DNA from 2 places in the Psychrobacillus sp. NPDC058041 genome. Region 1 is predicted to be linked to the other one. Evidence: a T-box and tRNA genes for the amino acid it is inferred to sense, from the RefSeq annotation. Region 1 holds a T-box; the other holds one or more tRNA genes.
The links. The T-box of region 1 lies ahead of ileS (isoleucine--tRNA ligase). A T-box ahead of a tRNA ligase gene usually reads a tRNA of that ligase, here a tRNA-Ile.
Positions count from the first base shown of each region.

Region 2: it encodes a tRNA-Ile, which carries the amino acid that the T-box ahead of ileS (isoleucine--tRNA ligase) is inferred to sense. The anticodon was not compared.

Region 1 is NZ_JBHVRO010000002.1:287,658-292,055, forward strand. It holds partial or broken gene ACFVR1_RS03945 (DJ-1/PfpI family protein) at 1-425, opposite strand, end outside; gene ACFVR1_RS03950 (Lrp/AsnC family transcriptional regulator) at 567-1,004, shown strand; gene ACFVR1_RS03955 (pentapeptide repeat-containing protein) at 1,241-1,720, shown strand; T-box leader at 2,253-2,496, shown strand; gene ileS (isoleucine--tRNA ligase) at 2,548-4,398, shown strand, end outside.
Region 2 is NZ_JBHVRO010000012.1:102,188-106,585, forward strand. It holds gene ACFVR1_RS16920 (isochorismate synthase) at 1-705, opposite strand, end outside; gene ACFVR1_RS16925 (1,4-dihydroxy-2-naphthoate polyprenyltransferase) at 950-1,861, shown strand; tRNA gene ACFVR1_RS16930 (tRNA-Glu) at 2,364-2,435, opposite strand; tRNA gene ACFVR1_RS16935 (tRNA-Ser) at 2,443-2,533, opposite strand; tRNA gene ACFVR1_RS16940 (tRNA-Asn) at 2,541-2,615, opposite strand; tRNA gene ACFVR1_RS16945 (tRNA-Ile) at 2,620-2,696, opposite strand; tRNA gene ACFVR1_RS16950 (tRNA-Gly) at 2,702-2,775, opposite strand; tRNA gene ACFVR1_RS16955 (tRNA-Phe) at 2,781-2,856, opposite strand; tRNA gene ACFVR1_RS16960 (tRNA-Asp) at 2,958-3,033, opposite strand; tRNA gene ACFVR1_RS16965 (tRNA-Met) at 3,037-3,113, opposite strand; tRNA gene ACFVR1_RS16970 (tRNA-Ser) at 3,184-3,276, opposite strand; tRNA gene ACFVR1_RS16975 (tRNA-Ile) at 3,287-3,363, opposite strand; tRNA gene ACFVR1_RS16980 (tRNA-Met) at 3,370-3,443, opposite strand; tRNA gene ACFVR1_RS16985 (tRNA-Ala) at 3,470-3,545, opposite strand; tRNA gene ACFVR1_RS16990 (tRNA-Pro) at 3,559-3,635, opposite strand; tRNA gene ACFVR1_RS16995 (tRNA-Arg) at 3,642-3,718, opposite strand; tRNA gene ACFVR1_RS17000 (tRNA-Leu) at 3,737-3,825, opposite strand; tRNA gene ACFVR1_RS17005 (tRNA-Gly) at 3,841-3,915, opposite strand; tRNA gene ACFVR1_RS17010 (tRNA-Leu) at 3,932-4,016, opposite strand; tRNA gene ACFVR1_RS17015 (tRNA-Lys) at 4,041-4,113, opposite strand; tRNA gene ACFVR1_RS17020 (tRNA-Thr) at 4,122-4,197, opposite strand; tRNA gene ACFVR1_RS17025 (tRNA-Val) at 4,212-4,287, opposite strand; rRNA gene rrf (5S ribosomal RNA) at 4,358-4,398, opposite strand, start outside.

The DNA of each region.
Region 1 (4,398 bases):
TTCTTTAGCTGCTCTTTTCTAATACTTGTTGGATGATTATAAGTAATGGCATTTCTACCATTAAGAATGCCACTTTTACCAAGTGCAAGCGATGCAACGCAAATACTAGCAATCGGTTTTTGATTTTTATGAAAATACCTTATCACATTCAAAAATGGCTCACTAAATGCGTCTTTATAAAAACCTGCTTCTTCAAATCCACCTGGAATTGCAAGTGCATCAAATTCCTCTAATTGAATGTCCTCTATTGTTTTTTCGGGTAAAACAGTGAAATTCCACGTGCAAGTTAGTTTTTCTCGAAGACCTACTGTCACAACTTCCGTCGAACCATCACCTTCCTATTTACTCCAACCAAGCACATCTGTAAATACACTTGCTTCTACTGCTTCGAAACCATCAGCTAATAGTAATAATGTTTTTTTCATTGTATCAATAACCTCCTCATGCACCATTTTAGTAGAACAAAGCGTTTATTTATATAAGTATAAAAAGGATATCTAACTATTTAACTTTAAATTATAAGGAATTTAGGTTATTCTAACTTATAAAAAAAGGAGATGACGTTTATGGATCAAATCGATAAAGAAATTGTAAAAGAATTACAGAAAAATGCTAAAATTTCAATGAAAGAATTGGCAGAAGTCGTTCATTTATCATCTCCAGCAGTAATAGAACGAGTGCGTAAACTTGAGGAGCAACAAGTAATTGAAGGCTATCATGCTCAAGTTGATGTAAAAAAAATGGAACGTCCTATTAGTGCTATTATTTTGTTCAAGTCAAAAGACTGTAAAGCATTATCGAATTTTTGTCATAATCACCCTGATGTATTGGAATGTTACCGAGTAGCAGGTGAGATAAGCTATATTGTAAAATTAGCAACTAATTCTGTTAAGAGTTTAGAAAAATTTATCGATGAATCCATGCTTTACGGTACACCTTCCACCAACATCGTGTTATCATCTTATGAAAATAAAGTTATAGAACCATTTACACTGGAAGGTTAACGAAAGATTAGTGGAAAGCGATTCGATAGATATTAAGATCTCACACAAAAGAGAATTTCGTTTCCCGTAAACGTATGCTTTACTTAAATATCCTTACACTGCTCTTTTAATTTTTATCGAATCGAATATATTTTCTTGTGAACTAAGATTTAAAAAAATAAATTTTCTTCAAAGGATTTTTTCTATAAATATAGAATATTTTTAAAAATAAAATCATTTTTTAGGAGGTTAAATTTATGTGGAAAACAGATTTCTTAGATTTACATAAAACAGATATTTCAGGTTCAAAATTCGAAGAGGTTAAAGCCGAAAACTTAGATTTTAATAACGTAAGCTTAGCAGGAACGAAGTTTAAAAATGTAAATATGAGAGAACTAGTTTTAAATGATGTGAATTTATCTGGAACACAAATTTCAGATGTAAATTTATCAAATGCTAAAATTATGCATGCTAATTTAAGAGACCTACAGGTTAATTCTGTACATTTAATGGGTGCGAGTTTCCAAAATGTGGTTTTTCCAGACGAAAACGATCATAACTATGATTCAGAGCAAAATTATAAACCAGTTACATTTGAGAATTGCAACTTAACTAATGCCCAGTATACAGGTTGTAATTTGTCTAATATTGAAATTAATAATTGTGATATTTCAGGTCTGAAAATTAATGGAATCTTGATTGAAGAATTACTTAAGATTCACAGCGAAAAAAACTAATATCAATTGGTAAAAGTAAAAAAAGGTCTGTGAATCAGACCTTTTCTTTTATTACGGGAAGTATTGTGGAATTAATTTAATAATTCTTATTTACACCGAAAGGTAATAAATCCAGCCGTAGTATCCTATACTCGTTCTATAAATATTTTCTTCTCCTATGGTGGATCGCTAATATTGAGCTACACGGATGATCTTAATGGGGCGTATTGATATACCTGAAGACGATTCTGTACACATAATGCATTTCTTGCTAGTTAAGATGCAAATTGGATAACAGGACAAGTTATCCTTTCGGAAGGTGGATTATATCGAACTTAAAACGACAAATGTTGGTCTTTCCTTTTGTAATTAGTTAGATAATCAATTAATGATTGCATTATTTTAAGGTCAAAAGCTGTTTAAATTAGGGTTATCGAAGGTTTAACCTCAAAAGAGCATGAAGAACATTACGGTTAAAAATGTAGCTGTAAACATGTATAATAATTTGACAAATCGTTCTGTCTTGTGTTAAATTCATCCATAATAAAACCATACAAATTCGTTGATGAGAAAAAGTAGTTGATGAAACTGTTCCAAAGAGAGCCGGTGTTTGCTGAAATCCGGTGTTCAGTTCATTTATGAAAATCCTCTCTGAGAAGTCGAGCTGAAATTGAGTAAGTGAGACCGGGTGTCTACCGTTAAAAGGAACACGTATGATTGTACGTGGCTAAGTGCTATTGTGTAACGAAAGTTAGCAATAGAATTAGGGTGGTATCACGGTTAAACCCGTCCCTTTCCAGGGACGGGTTTTTTGTATGTTTTATTAATAAAAATAGGAGTGATATCAAATGGTTAAAGCAAACGAAAAAGAAACTGTAATCGAGCGAGAAGAACGGATACGAGCACAATGGGAGAAAGAAAATATTTTTAAAAAGTCCATAGATGATAGGGAAGAATACCCTTCTTTTGTATTTTATGAAGGACCACCTACGGCAAATGGATTACCACATGTTGGGCACGCACTAGGTAGGACGATTAAAGATGTAGTTGCACGATATAAAACAATGACTGGACATCAAGTAATCCGAAAGGCTGGCTGGGATACGCATGGTTTACCAGTTGAATTAGGTGTAGAAAAACAATTAGGTATTTCTGGTAAAAGTGATATAGAAAAATATGGTGTAGAAGCTTTTGTTGAAAAATGTAAAGAAAGTGTTTTTGTATATGAAAAACAGTGGCGAGAGTTTACTGAACAGCTAGGTTACTGGGTAGAAATGGATGATCCTTATTTAACTTTAAGTAATGATTATATTGAAAGTGAATGGAATATACTAGGCACTATTCATGAAAAAGGGTTATTACAAAAAGGTCACAGAGTATCCCCTTATTGTCCTAGTTGTCAAACTTCTCTTAGCTCACATGAAGTTTCCCAAGGATATAAAAACGTAAAGGATTTATCTGCTACGGCTAAATTCAAAATAAAAGATCGTGAAAATGAATACTTTCTTGGATGGACGACAACCCCTTGGACTTTACCAGCAAATGTTGCACTAGCAGTTAATCCTTCGCTAGAATATGTTCGTGCAAAACAAGGGCAAGATATTTTTATTGTTGCGAAAGCATTAGTAAGCTCTGTATTGAAGGATGACTATGAAATACTTTCTGAACATCTAGGTTCAGATTTAAAAGACATTCCATATACGCCATTATTTAATTTTGTAAATGTGGAAATCGGACATCGAGTGGTAACTGCGGATTATGTATCTGCAGAAAGTGGAACAGGGATTGTCCATATTGCACCAGCTTACGGAGAAGAAGACTATAAAGTGGTGAAGGAAAATGGGTTATCCTTCGTAAATGTTGTAGATGAAAAAGGAAAGTATACTTCGGAAGTTATAGGTTTTGAAGGTCGATTTGTGAAGGATTGCGATGTAGATATTGTTCGATATCTTTCAGAGAAAGGTTTGCTTTACAGTAAAGAAAAGTATGAACATAGTTATCCTCATTGCTGGCGTTGTGATTCCCCTCTTTTGTACTATGCAAATGAAAGCTGGTTTATCCAAACAACTGCCTTGAAAGAAAAATTTATACAAAATAATGAAGGAGTTACTTGGTATCCAGAGCATATCAAACACGGCCGATTCGGAAACTTCTTAGAACAAATGGTGGACTGGAATATTAGTCGTAAACGCTATTGGGGCACACCGCTCAACGTTTGGGAATGCGGAGAATGTAGTCATGAATATGCACCGAAAAGTATTGAAGAGCTAAAAAAGCATTCTATTCATCCTTTAGATGACATTGAATTGCATAAGCCATATGTAGATCAAGTGAAGATTCAATGTTCAAAATGTGGAGGGACTATGACAAGAACTCCAGAAGTAATTGATGTTTGGTTCGATAGTGGTTCTATGCCATTTGCGCAATACCATTATCCTTTTGAAAATAAAGAGCTTTTTGACAAACAATTCCCAGCTGATGTAGTCATTGAAGGAATAGATCAAACGCGAGGATGGTTTTATAGCTTACTAGCTGTATCCATTTTATTTACGGGTAAAGCTCCGTACAAACGAGTATTATCGACAGGTCATATTTTAGATGAAAAGGGACAAAAAATGTCTAAGAGTAAAGGCAATGCCCTAGATCCAGTAGAGTTAATCCAAAAATATGGAGCAGATGCACTAAGATGGGCATTATTA
Region 2 (4,398 bases), on a different contig from region 1:
TTGTTCTATGGAAGTATTATAAAGCACGCTTGAAGAAGAAAAAACCTCATCAAATGTTAATTTTAATGAACGTCCTATTACGACTTTTTTTACTTCCTTTCCACGAATTCTCTTTGTAACATTTTCTACAGCTTGTAAGTATTCTTCTTTTAAACGATCTTCTCTTTCCACTAATTTGGACTTTGAATGATTTTTAAGCTCTTTTACTTGAGCTGTGTGTATTAAAGCATCTCTTTCAATTCGAAGTTTTTCGAACGTCTCTATACTATGCTCTTCATCTGTTATTAAATGGATACTAACAAATGCTTGTTCATTTTGAATAACTAATTGAAAAGTAGATATTGCGAAAAACGCAGATGGGAATGTATCCCACTCTGAAGAGATTTTATTGAACGGATCAAACGAAAATCCTCCAAAAAGGATGGGGGATACATCTGCTTTTTCCTTTAAGGATAACTGACACAACTCTTTCCATTTTGAAGCAATATCCTGATATCTATTATCTTCAAGATCATTTGAAATGGTATGGGCATGTCCTAATCCTACTAATGTAAAAGTTTTCTCTTTATTTTGCCAAAAAAATCGTTTACCTTTATAACATTCATCTCCTGCCTCAAAAAAAGCATGAGAAGATAATCTCGATACTTCTATTGTTTCTGTATAAAAACGTAATGATGACTTCTTTTGCCCGGTGGTGTTCGGCATATATATTACCTCCGTATAAATAACCTTTTGTATAAAAGTTTCAATAGTGAAGCCCGCTTCGGCTTAATAAATTACGCACAAGACTTTAGACGTCTTTAAACTCTCAGTTGGTGTTTTTCCCCAAAACTGATTAAGTAAAATACTCTACCTTTAATCATACATCTTTCTACAGTTTTCAGCACACATTTAGTAGCGAATATATGCTAAAATTGAGGTTGATTCTTTTAAAGGAGAGAAAAAACCTATGTCACATGAACTAGAAGCCGATACAGGCTGGCGCATTTGGTGGAAATTAACAAGACCACATACATTGACTGCTTCATTTGCTCCCGTATTTTTAGGAACAATGATAGCTCTTTACTATGCAAACATTAACTGGCTATTATTTTTTGCTATGTTATTTGCTTGCCTTTTAATCCAAGCCGCAACAAACATGTTCAATGAATATTACGATTATGCGAGGGGACTCGATAGCGAAGAATCGGTTGGAATTGGTGGAGCAATTGTTAGAAATGGAGTTAAACCCAAAACCGTTTTGCAACTAGCTCTATTACTCTATGGAATTGCTGCATTATTAGGACTTTACATTTGCTATGAAAGCTCTTGGAAGTTATTAATTGTAGGGGCGCTCTCTATGGCTATAGGATATTTATACACTGGCGGGCCCTATCCTATTGCGTATACGCCATTTGGTGAATTATTTAGCGGGTTATTTATGGGAATGTTGATCGTTTTAATTGCTACTTACATTCAAGTCGGTACCGTACCAAACTTCGCGATTTTACTTTCAGTTCCAAGTGCTTTACTTGTAGCAGGGATCATGTTATCTAATAATACTAGAGATATTGTGGAGGATAAAGAGGGCGGCAGAAAAACAATGGCCATACTTGTAGGTAGAAAAAATGCCATCACTATATTAGCTTCTTACTTTATTATCTCTTACTTATGGATTGTTATTTTAGTAATTATGCAAGTTGTTACTCCTTGGACATTGTTAGTCTTACTAAGCATAAAAAAACCAATGCATGCGATCAAATTATTTAGAGAAAAAGAAAATTCAATCGAAGTAGCACCAGCAATGAAAGATACAGCACTTACAAACACGATATTTGTATTTTTACTTGGAATTGGGTTACTTTTAGGCTATTACATTTGAATAGACAGCTAGGAAATTTATTTTCCTAGCTGTTTTTCATTTAATTTGCTTGTTCACTTTCAAATCTATTAAGAAATGAACAAGCATCCTATGACCTTCACATTTAACGAATGCTGTAGACTAAACATAAGTTGGAAGTGAGTTCGTCACTTCCACCCTCTCTATTTTCGGTCCCCTTGTGGTAGGTGTTTGTCCGTCGCTCTCTTGGAATGTGAATGGACTTGGACTTTTGGTCTGGATAATACGAGATAAAACTCCTTCCTACTTTTTTAAAGGCGTCGGAAGATACAATTTCGAACGCGGCTCCGCTTCTTTATCGATCTATACTTCCTATTTTTCTCTACTTCTACTTAGTATTGATAGACAAATTATTTCTCCGAAGAATGTTGTCTTTCTTATTTGCTGGATACCCCAACAAATATTATAGAACCCAAAACTTATAGTATCTTTTTACAACATAAAAAAAAGGTAATCATATAAATGATTACCTTTTTTAAAACTATGACCCCTACGGGATTCGAACCCGTGTTACCGCCGTGAAAGGGCGGTGTCTTAACCGCTTGACCAAGGGGCCAAATATATGGCGGAGAAGGAGGGATTTGAACCCTCGCGCCGGTTGCCCGACCTACACCCTTAGCAGGGGCGCCTCTTCAGCCACTTGAGTACTTCCCCATATATATGGCTCCGAAGGTAGGACTCGAACCTACGACCAATCGGTTAACAGCCGATTGCTCTACCACTGAGCTACTTCGGAATAATGGTGGGCCTAAATGGACTCGAACCATCGACCTCACGCTTATCAGGCGTGCGCTCTAACCAGCTGAGCTATAGGCCCACTATTGGAGCGGGTGAAGAGAATCGAACTCTCATCATCAGCTTGGAAGGCTGAGGTTTTACCACTAAACTACACCCGCATAAATGGTGGCTCAGGACGGAATCGAACCGCCGACACAAGGATTTTCAGTCCTTTGCTCTACCGACTGAGCTACTGAGCCTACTTCGATTTATTTTAAGCACCGCATCTCTTCGTCAGCTGCTTAACCTAAATCTCTAAAAAATATGTACATTTATATATCTATTAAAACTTATAAATAAATGGCGGTCCCGACCGGGATCGAACCGGCGATCTCCTGCGTGACAGGCAGGCATGTTAACCGCTACACCACGGGACCATTTGGTTGCGGGGACAGGATTTGAACCTGTGACCTTCGGGTTATGAGCCCGACGAGCTACCGAACTGCTCCACCCCGCGACAATAATATATAATCTTTTAAATTTATTTATTTAAAGCCTTAATGCTTCCAACAACAATGATTTAAAAATGGAGGAGGAAGAGGGATTCGAACCCCCGCGCGGTATGACCCGCCTGTCGGTTTTCAAGACCGATCCCTTCAGCCAGACTTGGGTATTCCTCCGAAATATTGTTGGTGGACCTTGCAGGACTCGAACCTGCGACCGGACGGTTATGAGCCGTCTGCTCTAACCAACTGAGCTAAAGGTCCTTAAGATGGCGGCAGAGGGAGTCGAACCCACGACCTTTCGGGTATGAACCGAATGCTCTAGCCAGCTGAGCTACGCCGCCATGATCTTTACATTTTAACATTATTATGGTGGAGCCTAGCGGGATCGAACCGCTGACCTCCTGCGTGCAAGGCAGGCGCTCTCCCAGCTGAGCTAAGGCCCCATAATTTAATAACTGGTCGGGAAGACAGGATTCGAACCTGCGACCCCTTGGTCCCAAACCAAGTGCTCTACCAAGCTGAGCTACTTCCCGTCTATATGGCGCGCCCGGCAGGAGTCGAACCCACAACCTTCTGATCCGTAGTCAGACGCTCTATCCAATTGAGCTACGGGCGCATATATTTTTCAAAAAAGTGGTGCCGAGGACCGGAATCGAACCGGTACGGTAGTCACCTACCGCAGGATTTTAAGTCCTGTGCGTCTGCCAGTTCCGCCACCCCGGCACTTAAATGAATTTATGGAGCGGAAGACGAGGTTCGAACTCGCGACCCCCACCTTGGCAAGGTGGTGTTCTACCACTGAACTACTTCCGCTCGGTTATGAAATTAATGGTGCGGGTGAAGGGAGTCGAACCCCCACGCCTTGCGGCGCTAGATCCTAAGTCTAGTGCGTCTGCCAGTTCCGCCACACCCGCATAAATAATTCACTTAGAAAGTGATGAGCCATGTAGGATTCGAACCTACGACCCTCTGATTAAAAGTCAGATGCTCTACCAACTGAGCTAATGGCTCGAAATAAATGGTGCCGGAGAAAGGACTTGAACCCTCAACCTACTGATTACAAGTCAGTTGCTCTACCAGTTGAGCTACTCCGGCAAGAGTAGAAAATATGGTGGAGGATGACGGGCTCGAACCGCCGACCCTCTGCTTGTAAGGCAGATGCTCTCCCAGCTGAGCTAATCCTCCTGGGTAATATTACGATAAGTAGAGCATTTGTGCATCAACTTAATTTAATACTTTTATGTATTTATTGCAAGCCCAGCAATGTCCTACTCTCACAGGGGGAAACCCCCAACT